4 regions of the Streptomyces sp. NPDC059740 genome follow, and region 4 is predicted to be linked to each of the others. Evidence: predicted binding sites of a transcription regulator. Region 4 holds the regulator's gene; each other region holds the start of a gene.

Region 1 (5,238 bases), on a different contig from region 4:
GTCCTCCAGGTAGCCGTCCTCGGTGATCTTCTCCAGGTAGAGGTCGGAGACGTCGGCACCGAGGTTGGTCATGCCCCAGGAGATGTCCTGGTTGTGGCCGATGATCACGCCGGGCATGCCGGAGAAGGTGTAACCGGAGGCGTCGGTGCGGCACTTGTCCGACAGGGTGCGGCAGTGCAGGCCCATCTGGTACCAGAGCGAGGGCTGCTGCGGGGCCAGGTGCGGGTCGTTGGCCAGCAGCGGCTTGCCGGTGGTGGTGTACTTCCCGGACACCACCCAGGAGTTGGAGCCGATGCCGTTGCCGCTCGGGCCGAGCAGCGCCGGCACCTTGTCGAGGGTGCCGGAGAGGGAGGCGAGCTGGGTCGTCAGGCCCTGCGCCGCCTCGGTGACGGTTCCGGTGCCGCCCTGCGTGCCCTGTCCGGCCTCGGCCTTGGGGTCGAAGTCCTTGGTGACGGGGTCGACCGCGCCGTTCTGGACGATCGGCTTGTGGCGGCTGTAGGGGTAGTCGGGGTAGAGCTGGTCGATCTGCTTGGCGGTGAAGCGGCTGGACATCAGGGCCCGGTCGATCTCGTCCTGCATGTTGCCGCGCAGGTCCCAGGCCATGGCCTTGAGCCAGGCCACCGAGTCCACCGGCGTCCACTTCTGCGGCTTGTAGTCGTTGGACAGGCCCAGTTCGGCGTACTCCAGCGAGATGGCCGAGCCCTGGTGCTCCTTCAGGTAGGCGTTGACGCCGGCGGAGTAGGAGCGCAGGTAGCTCTTGGTCGCGGCCGAGAGCTTGGTGTCGTACTCCTGCTGCGCGACGCGGTGCCAGCCCAGGGTGCGCAGGAACGCGTCGGTGTCGACCTGGCTCTTGCCGAACATCTCCGAGAGGCGTCCGGCCGTCATGTGGCGGCGGACGTCCATCTCCCAGAAGCGGTCCTGCGCCTGGACGTAGCCCTGCGCCCGGAAGAGGTCCTCGTCGGTGTCGGCGTAGACCTGCGGGATGCCGTTGCCGTCCCGCTGCACCTCGACGGGGCTGCTCAGCCCCGGGAGCTTCAACGAGCCCGTGGTCTGCGGGAACGAGCCCCTGACGGTACTGACACCCCAGTACGACCCGTAGCCGACGCCCGCCACCAGGAGCAGCACGACCGTGATCACGACGAGGCGGGCGCGGCGCCCCTTCTTCTTGCGGGTGGTGCCGGTCTTGTTGGCGGGCATCTCTGTCCTTCGAGGGCAGGGTGGGAGTGCTGGAGCAACCATAGGCGTAGCCGCCGAGCGACCCCTACGCGGTGCCGGTCCTCGCCTCCGCCGCGGTCAAGGGATGGTAAATTGTTAGAGTCAGTAACTAGCTACGGTAAGAATGTGCGGCCCGGGGACGCTCCCGCGGGAGTCCTGCGCACCTCTCGCCGACGGCCGGGGAGTCCGGACGGCGGTGAGCGTCCCCCCGCACCGGGCGCCGAGGGAGCCGTGAACGGCGCCCCGCCGTACGGCGGATGGGGGGAGCGTGCGGCACCGTCCGGGCGAGCCGTCCCGAACCGGCGCGAACTGACCCATACTTCGACGCGACCGTCGACCGGGCACCGCCTCGGCGTCGGCCGGAGAACCACCGGGAAGGAGCCCCGCCCCTGACTGTCGACCGCCTCAACGAAGTCCTGCTGTTCTGCTCACTCGTCCTTCTGGTCGCGGTCGCGGCGGTTCGGCTCTCCTCCCGCAGCGGGCTCCCCACCCTGCTCATCTACCTCGGCATCGGCGTCGTCATAGGCCAGGACGCCCTCGGCGTCCGGTTCGACAACGCCGCACTGACCCAGACCCTGGGGTACGCGGCCCTCGTCGTCATCCTCGCCGAGGGCGGGCTCGGTACGAAGTGGAAGGACATCCGGCCGAGTCTGCCCCGGGCCGCGACGCTCTCCACGGTGGGTGTCGCGGTGAGCGTCGGCGTCACCGCCGCCGGCGCCCACTGGCTGGCCGGCCTGGAGTGGAAGAACGCCCTGCTGATCGGCGCGGTGGTCTCCTCGACGGACGCCGCCGCCGTCTTCTCCGTCCTGCGCAACGTCCCGCTGCCCAAGAGTCTGACCGGCGTGCTGGAGGCCGAGTCCGGCTTCAACGACGCCCCCGTCGTCATCCTGGTCGTCACCTTCTCGCAGGCGGGCGCCATCGGGCACTGGTACGTGCTGCTCGGCGAGATCCTGCTGGAGTTGGCGATCGGCGCGGCCGTCGGCCTGGCCATCGGGTGGCTCGGGGCCTGGGGGATGCGGCACGTGGCGCTGCCCGCCTCGGGCCTCTACCCGATCGCGGTCATGGCGCTGACCGTCTGCGCGTACGCGACCTCGGCGCTCGCCCACGGCTCGGGCTTCCTCGCGGTCTACCTAGCGGCGATGATCCTCGGCAACGCCCGGCTGCCGCACGCCCCGGCGACCCGGGGTTTCGCCGAGGGCATCGGCTGGCTCGGCCAGATCGGCATGTTCGTCCTGCTCGGCCTGCTCGTCACGCCGCACAAGCTGGTGGACGACACAGTGCCGGCGCTGGTCATCGGCCTGGTGCTGACGCTGGTCGCCCGGCCCGCCTCGGTGCTGGTGGCGCTCCTGCCGTTCCGGACGCCGTGGCGGGAGCAGACCCTGCTGTCCTGGGCGGGGCTGCGCGGGGCCGTGCCGATCGTCCTGGCGACCATCCCGATGGTGGCCGGCCTGCCCGGCAGCGACCACGTCTTCAACATCGTCTTCGTCCTGGTCGTGGTCTACACGCTGATCCAGGGGCCCACTCTGCCGTGGCTGGCCAAGCGGCTGCGGGTGACGACCGAGAAGTCCGCCGACCTCGGCATCGAGTCGGCCCCGCTGGAGCGGCTCCGCGGCCACCTGCTGTCCACCACGATCGGCGAGAAGTCGCGGATGCACGGCGTGGAGGTGGGCGAACTGCGGTTGCCGCCGGGGTCGGCGGTCACCCTGGTGGTGCGCGACGACCGCAGCTTCGTGCCCGGCCCGACCGACATCCTGCGGCGCGGCGACGAACTCCTGGTGGTCGCCACCGACCAGGTCCGCGACGCGGCGGAAGGACGGCTCCAGGCGGTCTCGCAGGGCGGCAAGCTCGCGGGCTGGCTCGGCGCCGACGACCAGCCGGGGAGGGCCGGCGGCCAGGTGGCGGGCGCGGGCAGGCGGCCCCGGCGGGGTGCCGGCTGACACGGCGAGGGCGGCCGGACGAGGGGCGCGCAGGTGGCTCTGCGGCGCCGCGGGCCCACCGGCCGCCGGAGGCCGGGAGGCGGGGCGGACCGCGGCCGTCCGGGCGTGGAGTCGGTCACCCGTGGGCCCGTCGCAGTGGACGCGCGCGCCGGAATACTGCACTATGGAGCGTCGTTAGCACTCATCGAGTGAGAGTGCCAGGAGGAAGACAGTGCCGACGTACCAGTACCAGTGCACCGAGTGCGGTGAAGGCCTTGAGGCCGTCCAGAAGTTCACCGACGACTCGTTGACCGAGTGCCCGAGCTGCCAGGGGCGCCTGAAGAAGGTCTTCTCGGCGGTCGGCATCGTCTTCAAGGGCTCGGGCTTCTACCGCAACGACAGCCGCTCCTCGTCGAGCAGCAGCTCCGCCGGCTCCTCGACCTCCGGCAGCTCCTCCAGCACGGCCGGGTCGTCCGCTGCGAGCAGCTCCTCGACCTCCTCGTCGAGCGATGCGGGCTCCACCTCGAAGTCCTCCGGCTCGGAGAGCAAGTCCACCTCCAGCACCACGGGCTCCTCCAGCTCCACGAGCAGCTCCGCCGCCTGACAGCGGCCCTCCGTCTCACCGGGACCCGTCCGGCGCCACCACCTGGCCCGGGCGGGTCCCGTTGCGTGTGCGCCCTGCGGCGGCCCGCAGCGGCGGGGCGGCGGGCCGGGCCACGGGCCGTGGCCGGCGGGCCTGCGCCCCTGTCCGGCGCCCGTGACCGGCCGGCCTGCGGCACCGCCCGGGCGTCCGTCACCTTCCGGTAAGTCCTGGGCCTGCCCGGCGGGTGGCCTCGCTGGTTAGGGTGAGCCGCATGGCTGACGCGGAGATCGGCGTAATCGGCGGGTCGGGGTTCTACTCCTTCCTCGACGACGTGACCGAGGTCACGGTGGAGACGCCCTACGGACAACCCAGCGATTCCCTCTTCCTCGGGGAGGTGGCGGGCCGGCGGGTCGCCTTCGTCCCGCGGCACGGACGCGGGCACCACCTGCCGCCCGACCGGATCAACTACCGCGCCAACCTGTGGGCGCTGCGCTCCGTGGGGGTGCGGCAGGTCCTGGGCCCCTGCGCGGTGGGCGGGCTGCGCGCCGAGCACGGGCCCGGCACCCTCCTCGTGCCTGACCAGCTGGTGGACCGCACCAAGGGGCGCGTGCAGACCTACTTCGACGGCATCCCCCTGGCCGACGGCTCGTTGCCGAACGTCGTGCACACCACTTTCGCCGACCCCTACTGCCCGGTGGGGCGCGCGGCGGCCGTCGGAGCGGCCCGCGGCCGGGGCTGGGAGGCGGTGGACGGCGGCACCCTCGTCGTCGTCGAGGGCCCCCGGTTCTCCACCCGCGCCGAGTCCCGCTGGCATGCGGCACAGGGCTGGGACGTGGTGGGCATGACGGGCCACCCCGAGGCCGTGCTCGCCCGTGAACTGTCCCTCTGCTACACCTCGCTGACCCTCGTCACCGACCACGACGCCGGGCTGGAGACGGGTGAGGGCGTGGCGCACGAGGAGGTGCTGCGCGTCTTCGGGGAGAACATCGGACGGCTGCGGGAGGTCCTGTTCGACGCGGTGGCGGCTCTGCCCGGGGCCGCGGCCCGGGACTGCCTGTGCACCCGGCCGCACGAGGGGCTGGACCTGGGCATCACGCTGCCCTGAACGGGAGCGGCGGGTCCGCGGGGAGACGGGCGCTCCGGACGTCCCAGGCCGCCGGGGCGCCTGTGCTGCCTGCACCGCCCAGTGCTGCCCGTGGCCCCTGCCGCCTGTGACCCGTGTGCTGTCCGGGGCGCCTCTGTTGTCTGTGGCTCGTGTGAGGGAACAGGTTGTCCCCATCAGCGCTGCCGTCCACAGGGCCGCACACGGGTGGACGACTTGCGGGATCGTCTGGGGAGACACGCGGCGGGCGACCGGTGACGGACCGCCTGCCGGAACCTCTTCCCCACCTCAAGGCGGTGCCGCCGTGTACTCCTCCGCTCCTCCCCGTCCCCTCCCCTTCTCCGTCGTCACGTCCCCGGCGCGGAGTGCACGGCGGCCTCTCCGGCCGGGTGTGAGGTTCCCCACGTCCGAGGATCGCGGCC
Region 2 (5,238 bases), on a different contig from region 4:
GCGCGGTGGGTGGCGACGGTGCGGCGGGTGGACTGCTCCACGCCGTGCGGGGTGAAGTACATGCGCCCGGCGTCGGCCCCGAACTTCGCCGCGGCCCGCCGCCGCAGCCCGGCCTGGCCCAGCGCGGCCGACACCAGCGCCGGCGGGTGGGTGCGGCGCAGCCGGGTGGCCACGGCGAGGTCGTCGGCCGGGTCGTGGTCGCGCAGGCGCTCCAGCAGCGCCTGGCCCTCCTCGCCCAGCAGTGCCTCGAAGGCGGCCGGCGGGGAGGGGGCGGGGTCGGCGGCGTCGCCGGGGGCTGGGTCGTTCACCGTCCCATTCTCGCAACCGGCGGTCCCCGCTCGCCGCGCGCCCGGAACAAGCCCGCAGCGGCCCGGCAACTGTTCGACCGGTCACCGCGTCTTGACCCACAGGTCGGGCCGGTGTCGGGCCGTGCGGCAAGATGGGGGGCCGACCCGGGGGGAGGACCGTGAAGCGCGTGACGATCGGCGTGCCACGACGGGCCCGCCGGGTCGAGGTCGACGCCGTGGAACAGACGCTCACCTGGGACGCGTTCACCCGCAGCCCCGATCGTCGTCGCCGCGAGGCGTGGCTGCTGGCCCTGGCCCTGCTGCTCACCGTCTTCGGTGACGCGTATGCGGGCTTGTCGCTGCACGGCCGGCTCCCGGCCGACCTGCCCTGGTTCGCGGCGGCGGTGGCCGTGCTCGCCTACGGGCCGCACGTCGCCGTGCGCCGGCTCGCGCCGCGGGCCGACCCGGTGATCCTGCCGTGCGCCGTCCTGCTCACCGGACTCGGCCTCGTCCTGCTGCGCCGGCTGGACGTGGCCTACGCCGCGGCCTACCACTCGCCGGCGGTGGCGCCCGAGCAGCTCCTGTGGTCCGGGGTCGGGGCGGTGGCGGCGGTGGTGCTGCTGGTGGTGCTGCGGGACTACCGCCGCCTCCAGCGCTACCTGTACGTGACGATGGCCATCGCCCTGGTCCTGCTGGCGGCGCCCGCCTTCTCCCCGGCCGACACCCTCGGCGCGCGGCGCTGGATCCACCTGGGGCCGCTGGGCACCGTGCAGCCCGGCGAGTTCGTCAAGATCATGATCGCGGTCTTCTTCGCCGGGTACCTCACCCAGCACCGCAACGCGCTGGCGCTTGAGGGGAGGCGGGTGCTGGGGATGCGGCTGCCCCCCGGCCGGCAGCTCGGGCCGATCGTCGCGGTGTGGGTGGTCTCCCTGCTCGTACTGATCGTCGAACGGGACCTGGGGACCTCGCTGATCTTCTTCGGCCTCTTCGTGATCATGCTGTACGTGGCCACGGAACGGACGAGCTGGGTGGTGTGCGGTCTGTTCCTGGCCTCCGTGGGCGCCACCGCCGTCGGCTCCCTGGAACCGCACGTCAAAGGGCGGGTGGTGGCCTGGCTGCACCCGATGGAGATCTTCCTGCCGGCCGAGCGCCGCCCCGCCGCCCTCAACTCCGACCAGCTCGCCCACGCCCTCTTCAGCTTCGGCAGCGGCGGCCTGACGGGCACCGGGCTGGGGCAGGGGCACCCCGAACTCATCGAGTTCGCCGGGCGGTCGGACTTCATCCTCACCACCGTCGGGGAGGAGCTGGGCCTGGCCGGGACGACGGTCGTCCTGATGCTCTACGTCCTGCTCGCCGAACGCGGGCTGCGGACCGCCCTGATCACCCGGGACCCGTTCGGCAAGCTGCTCGCCACCGGGGTGGCCGGCGCCCTCGTCCTCCAGGTCTTCGTGGTCACCGGCGGCGTGACGGGACTCATCCCGCTCACCGGCAAGGCCCTGCCCTTCCTCGCCAAGGGCGGCTCCTCGCTCGTCGCCAACTGGCTGATGGTCGCGCTGCTGATCCGGGTCAGCGACACCGCACAGCGCCGCCGCCTGCCCCTGGGCGTGGACTGACCCCGCAGGCCCGCAACGGCCACGGGCCGCAAGCCGTGACGGGGGCGGGGGCCGGCGCGCACGGCGCCCGGGACGGTGCGAGCCACGCCACCTTTAGCAGTCAGCTTGACCGAGTGCTAACCCCGTCATAGTCTCACCACTGGCACTCTCCACAACGGAGTGCCAAACACAGCGACGGGCAGGTCCGGCACCCGCGACGACGGATCGACCTGGTCGCCACCTCAGACAGTCAACCCCGTGAGCTCTCCGAAGGGGGAGGTCGGATCGTGACGACCGCCAGCACCAAGGTTGCCATCAAGCCGCTCGAGGACCGCATCGTGGTCCAGCCGCTCGACGCCGAGCAGACCACTGCTTCCGGCCTGGTCATCCCGGACACTGCCAAGGAGAAGCCCCAGGAGGGCGTCGTCCTGGCCGTCGGCCCGGGCCGCTTCGAGGACGGCAACCGTCTTCCGCTCGACGTATCCGTCGGCGACGTCGTGCTCTACAGCAAGTACGGCGGCACCGAGGTGAAGTACAGCGGCGAGGAGTACCTCGTCCTCTCGGCTCGCGACGTCCTCGCGATCGTCGAGAAGTAAGCACTTCACCCCCGCTTTTGCTGATCTGCGCCCCGGCTCTCCCCGTGTCTGAACCACCGGGCGTCCGGGGCGCAGCTCTTTGAAGAGACGACTAAGGACAGACATCTCATGGCGAAGATCCTGAAGTTCGACGAGGACGCCCGTCGCGCCCTCGAACGCGGCGTCAACAAGCTTGCCGACACGGTCAAGGTGACGATCGGCCCCAAGGGCCGCAACGTCGTCATCGACAAGAAGTTCGGCGCCCCCACCATCACCAACGACGGCGTCACCATCGCCCGTGAGGTCGAGGTCGAGGACCCCTACGAGAACCTCGGCGCCCAGCTCGTCAAGGAGGTGGCGACCAAGACCAACGACATCGCGGGTGACGGCACCACCACCGCCACGGTGCTGGCCCAGGCCCTGGTCCGTGAGGGTCTGCGCAACGTCGCCGCCGGCGCCTCCCCGGCCGCCCTGAAGAAGGGCATCGACGCCGCCGTCAAGGCCGTCTCCGAGGACCTGCTCGCCACGGCCCGCCCGATCGACGAGAAGTCCGACATCGCCGCCGTCGCCGCCCTGTCCGCCCAGGACAAGCAGGTCGGCGAGCTCATCGCCGAGGCGATGGACAAGGTCGGCAAGGACGGCGTCATCACCGTCGAGGAGTCCAACACCTTCGGTCTGGAGCTGGACTTCACCGAGGGCATGGCCTTCGACAAGGGCTACCTCTCGCCCTACATGGTCACCGACCAGGAGCGTATGGAGGCCGTCCTCGACGACCCGTACATCCTGATCCACCAGGGCAAGATCTCCTCCATCCAGGACCTGCTGCCGCTGCTGGAGAAGGTCATCCAGGCCGGCTCCTCCAAGCCGCTGCTGATCATCGCCGAGGACGTCGAGGGCGAGGCGCTCTCCACCCTCGTGGTCAACAAGCTCCGCGGCACCTTCAACGCCGTCGCGGTGAAGGCCCCCGGCTTCGGCGACCGCCGCAAGGCGATGCTCGGCGACATGGCGACGCTCACCGGCGCCACCGTCATCGCCGAGGAGGTCGGCCTCAAGCTCGACCAGGCCGGTCTGGACGTGCTGGGCACCGCCCGCCGCGTGACCGTCACCAAGGACGACACCACCATCGTCGACGGTGGCGGCAAGTCCGAGGACGTGCAGGGCCGCGTCGCCCAGATCAAGGCGGAGATCGAGAACACCGACTCCGACTGGGACCGCGAGAAGCTCCAGGAGCGCCTGGCCAAGCTCGCCGGCGGCGTGTGCGTCATCCGCGTCGGCGCGGCCACCGAGGTCGAGCTCAAGGAGAAGAAGCACCGTCTGGAGGACGCCATCTCCGCGACCCGCGCCGCGGTCGAGGAGGGCATCGTCTCCGGTGGTGGCTCCGCGCTCGTCCACGCCGTGAAGGTCCTGGAGGACAACCTCGGCAAGGAGGGCGACGAGGCCACCGGTGTCGCCGTCGTCCGCCGCGCCGCCGTCGAGCCGCTGCGCTGGATCGCCGAGAACGCCGGCCTGGAGGGCTACGTCATCACCTCCAAGGTCGCCGAGCTGGAGAAGGGCAACGGCTACAACGCCGCCACCGGCGAGTACGGCGACCTGGTCAAGGCCGGCGTCATCGACCCGGTCAAGGTCACCCGCTCCGCCCTGGAGAACGCCGCCTCCATCGCCTCCCTGCTGCTCACGACCGAGACCCTGGTCGTCGAGAAGAAGGAAGAGGAGGAGGCCGCCGAGGCCGGTCACGGTCACGGCCACTCCCACTAGGGACCGCTGAGGACTCACTGAGGAGTCCACGCCGCGTCCCCGAAGCCCACCTGGCCGAGCGGACGCGGCGCGCAGCAGCCGCCGAGTGCGGCACGAGGCCCGGACCCCCGTCGCGGGGGCCCGGGCCTCGTGTGTTGCGCACGTTTCAGGCCGTGCCCCCCAGGTACCCGGGACGGGTCATACGGGGCCGCCCTCAGGCGTGCCCCCGCACCCGAAGTACGGAGCGCTCGAACATGACCACCGCGCGCGAGATCATGACTCCCCAGGCCGACTGCGTGGGAGAGGACCAGTCCCTCTCGGTCGCCGCCCACATGATGGCCGAGCTGGGCGTCGGAGCCCTGCCGATCTGCGGCAACGACGACCGGCTCAAGGGCATGGTGACCGACCGCGACATCGTCGTGAAGGTGCTCGGCGAGGACCGGGACCCCGCCGAGGAGAGGGCGGGCACCCTGGCGCAGGGCGAGGTCGTCACCATCGGGGCGGACGACGACGCCGACGAGATCATGCACACCATGACCGAGCACCAGGTCCGCCGGCTGCCCGTCATCGACGGCCACCGCCTGGTCGGCATGGTGGCGCAGGCCGACGTGGCCCGTGCCCTGCCCGACCCGCAGGTCGGCGACCTGGTCGAGGCCCTGTCGCGCTGACGCGCCCGCAGCCGGCGCCGCCCGCGTCCGCGACCGTCGTGGTCGACCACCGGCGCGGCGGGCGGGGACGGCCCGGTAGCCCGACGCCCCCGACCCTGAGAGGAAGCCACCCATGGTGATGGCACATCCCGCGCTGCTGCGCGAACTGATCGAGGAGTACGAGTCGTTGCGAGCCGGCCGGCCGGAGAGCGGCGACGCGGAGCAGCGCATGGACGACGTCACCTACACCCTGTGCGTGGCGACCGGGACGCGGGACGTCTCGGAGGCGCTGCGCGCCGCCCGCCGCCACGGAGGATGAGCCGAACGCCGCGCCCTGCGCAGTGCCTTCACAGTGGCGTCGTTCGCCCGAAGTGCGGACAGGTGGGACTGTGAAGACACTGCC
Region 3 (5,238 bases), on a different contig from region 4:
CGGGGACCCCGAGGGGCTCCGGAAGCGCATCGAGGCCGGCCCGAACAACATCTGGCGCTACGCCCCGCTGTTGCCCGTCCCCGAGGACGTCGCGGACAAGCCGAACATCAACCCCGGCTTCACCAAGCTGGTCAAGGCCGACAACCTCGCCCGCGAGCTCGGCGTCACCGGCGGTCTGTACGTCAAGGACGACTCCGGCAACCCCACCCACTCCTTCAAGGACCGGGTGGTGGCCATCGCCGTCGAGGCGGCCCGCGTCTTCGGCTTCACCACCCTCTCCTGCTCCTCCACCGGCAACCTCGCCGGTGCCGTGGGCGCCGCCGCGGCCCGGGCCGGTTTCCGCTCCTGCGTCTTCATCCCGCACGACCTGGAGCAGGGCAAGGTGGTCATGGCCGCCGTCTACGGCGGCGACCTGGTCGGCATCGAGGGCAACTACGACGACGTCAACCGCTTCTGCTCCGAGCTCATCGGCGACCCGCTGGGCGAGGGCTGGGGCTTCGTCAACGTCAACCTCCGCCCGTACTACGGCGAGGGTTCCAAGACGCTGGCCTACGAGATCTGCGAGCAGCTCGGCTGGGAGCTGCCCGACCAGATCGTCATCCCCATCGCCTCCGGCTCGCAGCTCACCAAGATCGACAAGGGGCTCAAGGAGCTGATCCAGCTCGGCCTCGTCGAGGACAAGCCCTACAAGATCTTCGGCGCGCAGGCCGAGGGCTGCTCCCCGGTCTCCCGGGCCTTCAAGGACGGCCACGACGTGGTCCGCCCGGTCCGGCCGGACACCATCGCCAAGTCCCTGGCCATCGGGAACCCGGCCGACGGCCCGTACGTGCTGGACATCGCCCGCCGTACCGGCGGTGCCGTCGAGGACGTCAACGACGCACAGGTCGTCGACGCCATCAAGCTGCTGGCCCGCACCGAGGGCATCTTCGCCGAGACCGCGGGCGGCGTCACCGTCGGCGTGACCCGGAAGCTGATCGAGAACGGCCTTCTGGACCCGGCGAAGTCCACCGTCGTCCTCAACACCGGCGACGGGCTGAAGACGCTGGACGCCGTGGCGCCCACCACCGGCCCGACCGCGACGATCCGCCCCAGCCTGGACGCCTTCCGCGAGGCCGGCCTGGCCTGACGCGGGCCCCGGCCGGCCGCCCCCGGCCCCGCCCCGTCCCCTTTGCCACCCACCGACCCGGGCCCCGGGCCCGAGACTTGAGGCAGACATGAGCGTCACCGTCCGCATCCCGACCATCCTCCGCACCTACACCGGTGGCCAGGCCGAGGTCCCCGCCGACGGCGCGACCCTCTCGGAGGTCCTCGCGGACCTGGAGAAGAACCACAGCGGCATCGCCGCGCGCGTGCTGGACGACTCCGGCAAGCTCCGCCGTTTCGTCAACGTCTACGTCAACGACGACGACGTCCGCTTCGAGCAGGGCCTTGAGACCCCCACGCCCGAGGGTGCCGGCGTCTCCATCATCCCGGCGGTCGCCGGCGGCTGCTGAGCCACGCACCGCCCGACGGACCCGACACCGGCCGCCGCTCCTCCAGAGGGAGCGGCGGCCGGCTGCCGTGGGGGCGCGCGCACCGGGGTGCGCGGCGGGTGAGCGCGCCGGGGGGGGGTGGGATATGCGGAAGCGGTAATTCCGTACCGGGAATTAGCGTTAGAGTGGGCGCGGTTCCCGCATTGCGCGCAGGTCAAACGCGCATGACGAATCTCCGCGGCGGACACAAGATGTGTGCGTGGTTTGTCGGTTTGGTGTAGTTCGCCCGGACCGTATTGTGGCTGATTCCCTCTCTTTTTCGCTTATCGGTGTTTACCCTGGTCCGGATTTTTCGTCTGCTTGACCTGTTGCACTGGGCAGTTGTGCAGATACATTCAGCGGCGGTCGACGCGTTCCGGCGCACGCCCCCTCCTGCCGCCTGGCATCGGGGGTGAGGTCTGACCCGGGTCCGCGAAGTGCGGTCCTGCGTAGGGCCAGCAATAGGGGAGTAAGGAATGGCTCAGGGCACCGTCAAGTGGTTCAACGCGGAGAAGGGCTACGGCTTCATCGCGGTCGACGGTGGTGCGGATGTTTTCGTCCACTACAGCGCGATACAGATGGACGGCTACCGCACCCTCGAGGAAGGTCAGCGGGTCGAGTTCGAGATCTCGCAGGGCCAGAAGGGGCCGCAGGCGGACATGGTTCGCGTGGCCGGCTAGGGCGACGACCTCACAGCTGTCGCTGGGGCCCGCGCTCCCTCTCGGGGGAGCGCGGGCCCTTGTCCGTGTGTCCGCCGTTCCGGCGTCCGCCGTTCCGGCGTCCGCGTTCCGGTGGCCAGGTCCGGTGGCCAGGTCCGGTGGTGCCGCGTGCCGGGGTGCGGTGGTGGCCGGCGTCGGTGTCCGTGTCGCGAGGTCGGGGTGCGGTGGTGGCCGGTGAGTGGTCTGCGCCCCTTCACCCCGGCGACCTGCGCGGTTTCCGGGACGGCGGCGGTGGGTCGGGGCTTCGGGCCCGGGTGCCGGGCCGATGCCGCCCGTCCCGTCCGGTGGCCGCTCCTTGCACTCTCATGGCGAGAGTGCTAACTATTGCGTTAGCACTCTCCGAGTGAGAGTGACAGTAAGGACCGAGTCGGTGAGGTCCGGGAGCAGGTGGGACGGAACCACCAGCCTCCCAGATCGTCCGTCGCGGGCGCCAGCGCGGTCCGGAGTAATCCACCCTCCCCCAGACTCCGCGTCATGGGGGGACCCCCAGTCCTGGGAGGACCACTTCACATGGCCAAGATCATCGCGTTCGACGAGGAGGCACGGCGCGGTCTCGAGCGCGGGATGAACCAGCTCGCCGACGCCGTCAAGGTCACCCTCGGCCCCAAGGGCCGCAACGTCGTCCTCGAGAAGAAGTGGGGCGCCCCCACGATCACCAACGATGGTGTTTCCATCGCTAAGGAGATCGAGCTCGAGGACCCGTACGAGAAGATCGGTGCCGAGCTGGTCAAGGAGGTCGCGAAGAAGACGGACGACGTCGCCGGTGACGGCACGACGACCGCGACCGTCCTGGCCCAGGCACTGGTCAAGGAAGGCCTGCGCAACGTCGCCGCCGGCGCCAACCCGATGGCGCTCAAGCGCGGCATCGAGAAGGCCGTCGAGTCGGTCTCCGCCGCCCTGCTGGAGCAGGCGAAGGACGTCGAGACCAAGGAGCAGATCGCCTCCACCGCCTCGATCTCCGCCGCCGACACCCAGATCGGCGAGCTCATCGCCGAGGCGATGGACAAGGTCGGCAAGGAAGGCGTCATCACCGTCGAGGAGTCCCAGACCTTCGGTCTGGAGCTGGAGCTCACCGAGGGTATGCGCTTCGACAAGGGCTACATCTCGGCGTACTTCGCCACCGACATGGAGCGCATGGAGGCGTCGCTCGACGACCCCTACATCCTCATCGTCAACTCCAAGATCTCCGCGGTGAAGGACCTGCTCCCGCTGCTGGAGAAGGTCATGCAGTCCGGCAAGCCGCTGCTGATCATCGCCGAGGACGTCGAGGGCGAGGCCCTGTCGACCCTGGTCGTCAACAAGATCCGTGGCACCTTCAAGTCCGTCGCCGTCAAGGCCCCGGGCTTCGGTGACCGCCGCAAGGCCATGCTCGGCGACATCGCCATCCTCACCGGTGGCACCGTCATCTCCGAGGAGGTCGGCCTCAAGCTCGAGAACGCCGGTCTGGACCTCCTGGGCCGTGCCCGCAAGGTCGTCATCACCAAGGACGAGACCACCATCGTCGACGGTGCCGGCGACAGCGAGCAGGTCCAGGGCCGCGTCAACCAGATCCGCGCCGAGATCGAGAACAGCGACTCCGACTACGACCGCGAGAAGCTCCAGGAGCGCCTGGCGAAGCTGGCCGGCGGCGTGGCCGTCATCAAGGCCGGTGCCGCCACCGAGGTCGAGCTCAAGGAGCGCAAGCACCGCATCGAGGACGCCGTCCGCAACGCGAAGGCGGCCGTCGAGGAGGGCATCGTCGCCGGCGGTGGCGTGGCCCTGCTGCAGGCCTCCGCGGTCTTCGAGAAGCTGGAGCTGGAGGGCGACGAGGCCACCGGTGCCGCCGCTGTGAAGCTGGCCCTGGAGGCCCCGCTGAAGCAGATCGCCACCAACGCCGGCCTCGAGGGTGGCGTCATCGTGGAGAAGGTGCGCAACCTGACCCCGGGTCACGGCCTGAACGCCGCGACCGGCGAGTACGTCGACCTGGTCGCCGAGGGCATCATCGACCCGGCCAAGGTCACCCGCTCCGCGCTGCAGAACGCCGCCTCCATCGCGGCGCTGTTCCTCACCACCGAGGCCGTCATCGCCGACAAGCCGGAGAAGGCCGCTGCGCCGGCCGGCGGCGGCATGCCGGGCGGTGACATGGACTTCTGATCCCTCGAAGGATCGGAAGCTCCTGGAGCACCACGCAGGACGAACCGAGGGCGGCACCCCCACCGGGTGCCGCCCTCGGCGCGTTCGGGGCGCTCGTTCGGGCCGCTACGAGGGGCGGAGATGGCCGTTCCGGCACTCGAACGTCTACTCGGCGATCGGAAAATCCCTCTTACTGGTGAAGAGTCCGGCTATCGCATGCCTGAGCGACTCGAACACCCCTAACGTCGTCCACATGGTCACTTCAGCGCATGAGGCGATGCATCGGATCTTCCAGGAGGACCCGGGCATCTTCGCCCGCGCCTTCCGTCCCCTCGGCGTCCCCTTCCCGGAGCCTGTCGCCGCCACCGTCCTCACTCCCGACGTCACCGAGAACCGCCCCCTGGAACGGCGGATCGACACCCTGCTCCTCCTGGAGACGGGCGCAGAGGGCCCCGACGGGAAGCTCCTGCTCGCCGTCGAGTCGCAGGGCCGCAGGGACCCGGCCAAACCGAGCAGTTGGGCGTACTACTCGGCCTACCTGCGCGCCAAGTACGGACTGGACGTCGTCCTCCTGGTCGTCTGCCAGGACCGGGCCACGGCGCACTGGGCGGAGGGCCCCTTCTTCCTGGGCACTACCCACTGGCCCCTGCTCACCCTGCGGCCTCTCGTCCTCGGCCCGCACAACGTCCCGTTGCTCACCGACCCCGAAGCGATCGAGCGGGACATCCCGTTGGCCACCTTCTCCGCAATCACTCACCGTGGCGGACCGTGTCCGGATGAGATACTGAAGATGCTGTTCTCCGCGCATATGACCCTTGACGAGGAGACCTCTCACCTCTTCGTGGAAATCACCGAGCGCGGCCTGGGCGACTCCCCGGCCGCTGACATCTGGAGGA
Region 4 (5,238 bases):
GGCGCCCGCGCCGCCCGCCGCGCTCTCGACGACGGCCTCCTGGAACCCGGCCCCTACGCCGAGGGCCGCGCCGTCCTGACCCTGCGGGGCCGGCTGCTGGCGGACGCCGTGGTCCGCGACCTGGTCGACTGAAGGCGTCCCGCCCGCCCCGGACCACCCGGGCGGGCGGGACGCTCACACCCCGCCCGCCTCCGGCGCGGTCACGAAGTCGATCAGCTCCTCCACGCGGCCCAGCAGCGCGGGCTCCAGATCGCGGTAGGAGTGCACGGAAGCGAGGATGCGCCGCCAGGCCGCCCCGGTGTTCTCCGGCCAGCCCAGGGCCCGGCACACGCCGGTCTTCCAGTCCTGGCCGCGCGGCACGGCCGGCCAGGCGGGGATGCCCACGGAAGCGGGCTTCACCGCCTCCCAGACGTCGATGTAGGGGTGGCCCACGACCAGCGCGTGCTCCCCGGTCACCGACGCGGCGATCCGGGACTCCTTCGAGCCGGGCACCAGATGGTCCACCAGCACGCCGAGCCGCGCGTCCGGCCCCGGGGCGAAGGCCGAGACGATCGCCGGCAGGTCGTCGACGCCCTCCAGGTACTCCACGACGACGCCCTCGACCCGCAGGTCGTCGCCCCAGACCCGCTCCACCAGCTCCGCGTCGTGCCGTCCCTCGACGTAGATGCGCCCGGCGCGCGCCACCCGGGCCCGCGCGCCCGGGACGGCGACCGACCCCGAGGCGGTGCGGGCCGGTGCCGTGGGGGCGGTGCGCCCCCGGGGCCGTACCAGGGTCACGACCCTGCCCTCCAGCAGGAAGCCCCGCGGTTCCAGGGGGAAGACGCGGTGCCGGCCGAAACGGTCCTCCAGGGTCACCGTCGGGCCCTGCGCGGTCTTCTCGCACCGGATGACCGCACCGCAGAAGCCCGTGGTGACCTCCTCCACGACCAGGTCCGGTTCCGCCTCGACCTCGGGGGCGGGCTGCCGCTTCTTCCACGGCGGCGTCAGGTCGGCGTCGTACGATCTGCTGCGCATGGGGCAGACGATAGGAACGGCGCGCGCGTCAACTCCGCGACACGCCGAAGCGCCGTGCGAGGGTGTCACGTTGCTCACGGACGAAACGGGCATCGACCACCCGCCCGTGCCCCGGCACGTAGTGGGCGTGCTCACCGCCCAGCGACAGGAGCCGGTCCAAGGCCGCCGGCCACCGGGCGGGCACCGCGTCCGGGCCCGCCTGCGGCTCCCCCGACTCCTCGACGAGGTCGCCGCAGAACACCACCGCCGGGTGCCCCTCCCGCTCCGGGACGACGACGGCGAGATCGTGCGCGGTGTGCCCCGGGCCGACGTTGGCCAGCAGCACCTGACGGTCACCGAGGTCGACGGTGAGGGTGTCGCTCACGCCGTGGCCGGGGACGACGGGCGCCGCCGCGGCCTCCTCGACCGCCTCGTGCGGCATCCCGTGCGCCCGCGCGTCGCGCAGCAGCTCCTCCCGCCCGTGGCTGAGCGCCTCCGCCGCCCCCACCGCCGCGTACACGGCCACCCCGCCCGCGTCCTGCGGCCGGTCGCCGGTGAACGCCGCGGCGCCCAGCACGTGGTCGAAGTGGGGGTGGGTGAGGGCGAGGTGCGTCACCGGGCCGCCGACGATCGCCGTCACCTGGTGGGCCAGCGCGCCGCCCTCGGCGAGGGTGGCGCCGGCGTCCACCACCAGGAGCCCGGTGGCGCCGGCCACGGCGCCCACCGTCTCGTCCCAGCCGGGCAGCCGTCGCCTGCCCACTCCGTCACCGATCCGTTCCCAACCGGCCTCTTCCCACGTGGTCCGCATGGGGCGACGCTAACGCCGGGAGCGCCGTGGACCGAAGGCCCGCGCCGCACGGCCCGGGCACGGGCGGTCCCGACCGGGGCCGGCCGCACGCTAGGGTGTCGGCCCGCGCCCGACCGGGCGCCGCGCGGGGGCGGGCCTCAGCGGGCCGCTGCCCCGGTCGCTCTCCCGCCCGGGCGCGAACGTCGGCGCCCTTGCCCTGCCTGTGTACTCCGGCCGTACACTGGGTCGGGGTCTGGCACTCGGATGGAAGGAGTGCCAGGAACGGTGAAACCACGACAGAGGTCCAGGCCGGAGCGGAGGTGCGCGGGATGCTGAGTGAGCGCAGGCTCGAGGTGCTGCGTGCCATCGTCCAGGACTACGTCGGCACCCAGGAGCCGGTCGGTTCCAAGGCCCTCACCGAGCGGCACAGTCTGGGCGTGTCCCCGGCCACGGTGCGCAACGACATGTCGGTGCTGGAGGAGGAGGGCTACATCGCGCAGCCCCACACCAGCGCCGGGCGCATCCCCACGGACAAGGGGTACCGGCTCTTCGTCGACAAGCTGGCCGGCGTCAAGCCGATGACCTCGCCCGAGCGGCGCGCCATCCAGAACTTCCTGGCCGGCGCGGTCGACCTCGACGACGTGGTGGCCCGCACCGTCCGGTTGCTGGCACAGTTGACGCGGCAGGTCGCCGTCGTGCAGTACCCCTCGCTGACCCGCTCCACCGTCCGCCACGTCGAGCTGCTGTCGCTGGCCCCGGCCCGCCTGATGCTCGTGCTGATCACGGACACCGGACGGGTCGAACAGCGTATGGTCGACTGCCCGGCGCCGTTCGGCGAGGCCTCGCTGGCGGACCTGCGGGCCCGGCTGAACAGCCGGGTGGTGGGTCGCCGCTTCACCGACGTCCCCCAGCTCGTGCAGGACCTCCCGGACTCGTTCGAGGCGGAGGATCGGGGTACCGTCTCGACGGTCCTCTCCGTCCTCCTGGAGACCCTGGTGGAGGAGACCGAGGAACGGCTGATGATCGGCGGCACCGCCAATCTGACGCGTTTCGGGCACGACTTCCCCCTGACCATCCGGCCGGTGCTGGAGGCGTTGGAGGAGCAGGTCGTGCTGCTCAAGCTCCTCGGTGAGGCGAAGGACCCCGGCATGACCGTCCGCATCGGACATGAGAACGCTCACGAGGGACTGACTTCCACGTCCGTCGTGGCGGTCGGCTACGGTTCGGGCGACGAGGCGGTCGCCAAACTCGGTGTGGTCGGACCGACCCGCATGGACTACCCCGGAACGATGGGAGCGGTACGCGCAGTGGCACGTTACGTCGGACAGATCCTGGCGGAGTCGTAAGTGGCCACGGATTACTACACGGTCCTGGGCGTCCGGCGCGACGCCTCGCAGGACGAGATCAAGAAGGCTTTCCGGCGGCTGGCGCGTGAGCTGCACCCGGACGTGAATCCGGACCCCAAGACCCAGGAGCGGTTCAAGGAGATCAACGCCGCCTACGAGGTGTTGTCGGACCCGCAGAAGAAGCAGGTCTACGACCTCGGCGGCGACCCCCTGTCGCAGAACGGCGGCGGAGGCGCGGGCGGCTTCGGCGCCGGCGGCTTCGGCAACTTCTCCGACATCATGGACGCCTTCTTCGGCACGTCCCAGCAGCGCGGCCCGCGATCCCGCACCCGCCGCGGCCAGGACGCCATGATCCGGCTCGACATCGAGCTGCACGAGGCCGCCTTCGGCACCACGAAGGACATCCAGGTCGACACCGCCGTGGTCTGCACCACCTGCAGTGGTGAGGGCGCCGCCCCCGGCACCTCCGCGCAGACCTGCGACATGTGCCGCGGCCGGGGCGAGGTCTCCCAGGTCACCCGGTCCTTCCTCGGCCAGGTCATGACCTCGCGGCCCTGCCCGCAGTGCCAGGGCTTCGGCACGATCGTGCCCACGCCCTGCCCGGAGTGCGCCGGCGACGGCCGGGTCCGCTCCCGTCACACGCTGACGGTGAAGATCCCGGCGGGTGTGGACAACGGCACCCGCATCCAGCTCGCCGGGGAGGGCGAGGTCGGCCCCGGCGGCGGCCCGGCCGGCGACCTCTACGTCGAGATCCACGAGACGGCCCACCCCGTCTTCCAGCGGCGCGGTGACGACCTGCACTGCACGGTCACCATCCCCATGACGGCGGCGGCCCTGGGCACCAAGTGCCCGCTGGAGACGCTGGACGGCATGAAGGACGTCGACGTGCGGCCCGGCACCCAGTCCGGCCAGTCGATCCCGCTGCACCAGCACGGTGTCACGCACCTGCGCGGCGGCGGCCGGGGCGACCTGATCGTCCACGTGGAGGTGCAGACCCCGAGCAAGCTGGACGCCGAGCAGGAGGAGCTGCTGCGCCGCCTGGCCAAGCTGCGGGGTGAGGAGCGGCCCACCGGCCAGTTCCAACCGGGGCAGCAGGGCCTCTTCTCGCGGCTGAAGGACGCCTTCAACGGCCGCTGACGCCGCCCACCGCACGGACGAACGCGCCGCCCGGGACCCTCGCCACGAGGACCCCGGGCGGCCGGCGCGCCGGTGCGATGTGATCTACGCGGCACCGCCGTCGACTCGGTGCGCCGCAGCGGGCGTGACACGATACGCACATGCCTCTCGCGCTCACCGATCTGTGCCGCCACCCGATCGTGCAGGCCCCCATGGCCGGCGGGCCCTCCGGGCCCGAACTGGCCGCCGCCGTCGGCGAGGCGGGCGGACTGGGGCACCTGGCCGCCGGCTACAAGAGCGTCGACGCCATGCGCGAGGAGATCCGCGAGCTGCGGGGCCGCACGACCGCCGCCTTCGGCGTCAACCTCTTCATGCCGCAGCCCTCCGCCGGCGGCGCGGCCGACGCGGTCGCCGCCTACCGCGACCGGCTGGCCCCCGAAGCGGCCCGCCTGGGCGTCGAGTTCGGCGACCCGGACGGCTCCACCGACGACGCCTACGAGGCCAAGGTCGACGCCCTCCTCCAGGAGCGCGTCCCCGTGGTCTCCTTCACCTTCGGCTGCCCCTCCCGCGCGGTCCTGGACGCCTTGGCCGAGGCCGGCACCCGCACCGTGGTGACCGTCACCTCGCCCGCCGAGGCGCGCGCCGCCCAGTGGTCCGGCGCGGACGCCGTCTGCGTCCAGGGCTTCGAGGCCGGCGGCCACCGCGGCACGCACACCGACGACCCGGCCGAGGACGGCACCGGCTCCCCGCTGGGCCTGCTCTCCCTGGTCGCGCAGGTCCGCGAGACGGTGCAGCTCCCGATCATCGCGGCGGGCGGCCTGATGCGCGGCGCCCAGATCGCGGCGGTGCTGGCCGCCGGTGCGGACATGGGCCAGCTCGGCACGGCGTTCCTGCTCTGCCCCGAGTCGGGCGCCAGCGCGACCCACCAGCAGGCCCTGACCAACCCGGCCTACACCCGCACGGCCATGACCCGCGCCTTCTCCGGCCGGCCGGCCC

The links. The regulator HrcA, encoded in region 4, represses chaperone genes, less so after heat shock. The targets are predictions, from matches to a motif close to TTNGCACTCNGNNNNNCNGAGTGCNAA.
Region 1: the regulator HrcA is predicted to act here: its motif matches at 3,327-3,353, upstream of ACFV3R_RS16135 (FmdB family zinc ribbon protein).
Region 2: the regulator HrcA is predicted to act here: its motif matches at 1,994-2,020, upstream of groES (co-chaperone GroES).
Region 3: the regulator HrcA is predicted to act here: its motif matches at 2,525-2,551, upstream of groL (chaperonin GroEL).

What each region holds. Positions count from the first base shown of each region.
Region 1 covers NZ_JBHWGP010000011.1:157,049-162,286, reverse strand. Annotated here, with positions in the region: gene ACFV3R_RS16145 (penicillin acylase family protein) at 1-1,197, opposite strand, end outside; gene ACFV3R_RS16140 (potassium/proton antiporter) at 1,473-3,152, shown strand; gene ACFV3R_RS16135 (FmdB family zinc ribbon protein) at 3,364-3,735, shown strand; gene ACFV3R_RS16130 (S-methyl-5'-thioadenosine phosphorylase) at 3,986-4,819, shown strand.
Region 2 covers NZ_JBHWGP010000004.1:153,491-158,728, forward strand. Annotated here, with positions in the region: gene ACFV3R_RS07310 (methyltransferase domain-containing protein) at 1-308, opposite strand, end outside; gene ACFV3R_RS07315 (FtsW/RodA/SpoVE family cell cycle protein) at 524-1,900, shown strand; gene groES (co-chaperone GroES) at 2,167-2,475, shown strand; gene groL (chaperonin GroEL) at 2,584-4,209, shown strand; gene ACFV3R_RS07330 (CBS domain-containing protein) at 4,443-4,856, shown strand; gene ACFV3R_RS07335 (DUF5133 domain-containing protein) at 4,969-5,154, shown strand.
Region 3 covers NZ_JBHWGP010000011.1:34,481-39,718, forward strand. Annotated here, with positions in the region: gene thrC (threonine synthase) at 1-1,126, shown strand, start outside; gene ACFV3R_RS15650 (MoaD/ThiS family protein) at 1,215-1,493, shown strand; gene ACFV3R_RS15655 (cold-shock protein) at 1,988-2,191, shown strand; gene groL (chaperonin GroEL) at 2,741-4,363, shown strand; gene ACFV3R_RS15665 (hypothetical protein) at 4,596-5,238, shown strand, end outside.
Region 4 covers NZ_JBHWGP010000002.1:25,478-30,715, reverse strand. Annotated here, with positions in the region: gene hemW (radical SAM family heme chaperone HemW) at 1-132, shown strand, start outside; gene ACFV3R_RS02990 (DUF3097 domain-containing protein) at 175-1,014, opposite strand; gene ACFV3R_RS02985 (MBL fold metallo-hydrolase) at 1,043-1,801, opposite strand; gene hrcA (heat-inducible transcriptional repressor HrcA) at 2,110-3,126, shown strand; gene dnaJ (molecular chaperone DnaJ) at 3,127-4,263, shown strand; gene ACFV3R_RS02970 (NAD(P)H-dependent flavin oxidoreductase) at 4,404-5,238, shown strand, end outside.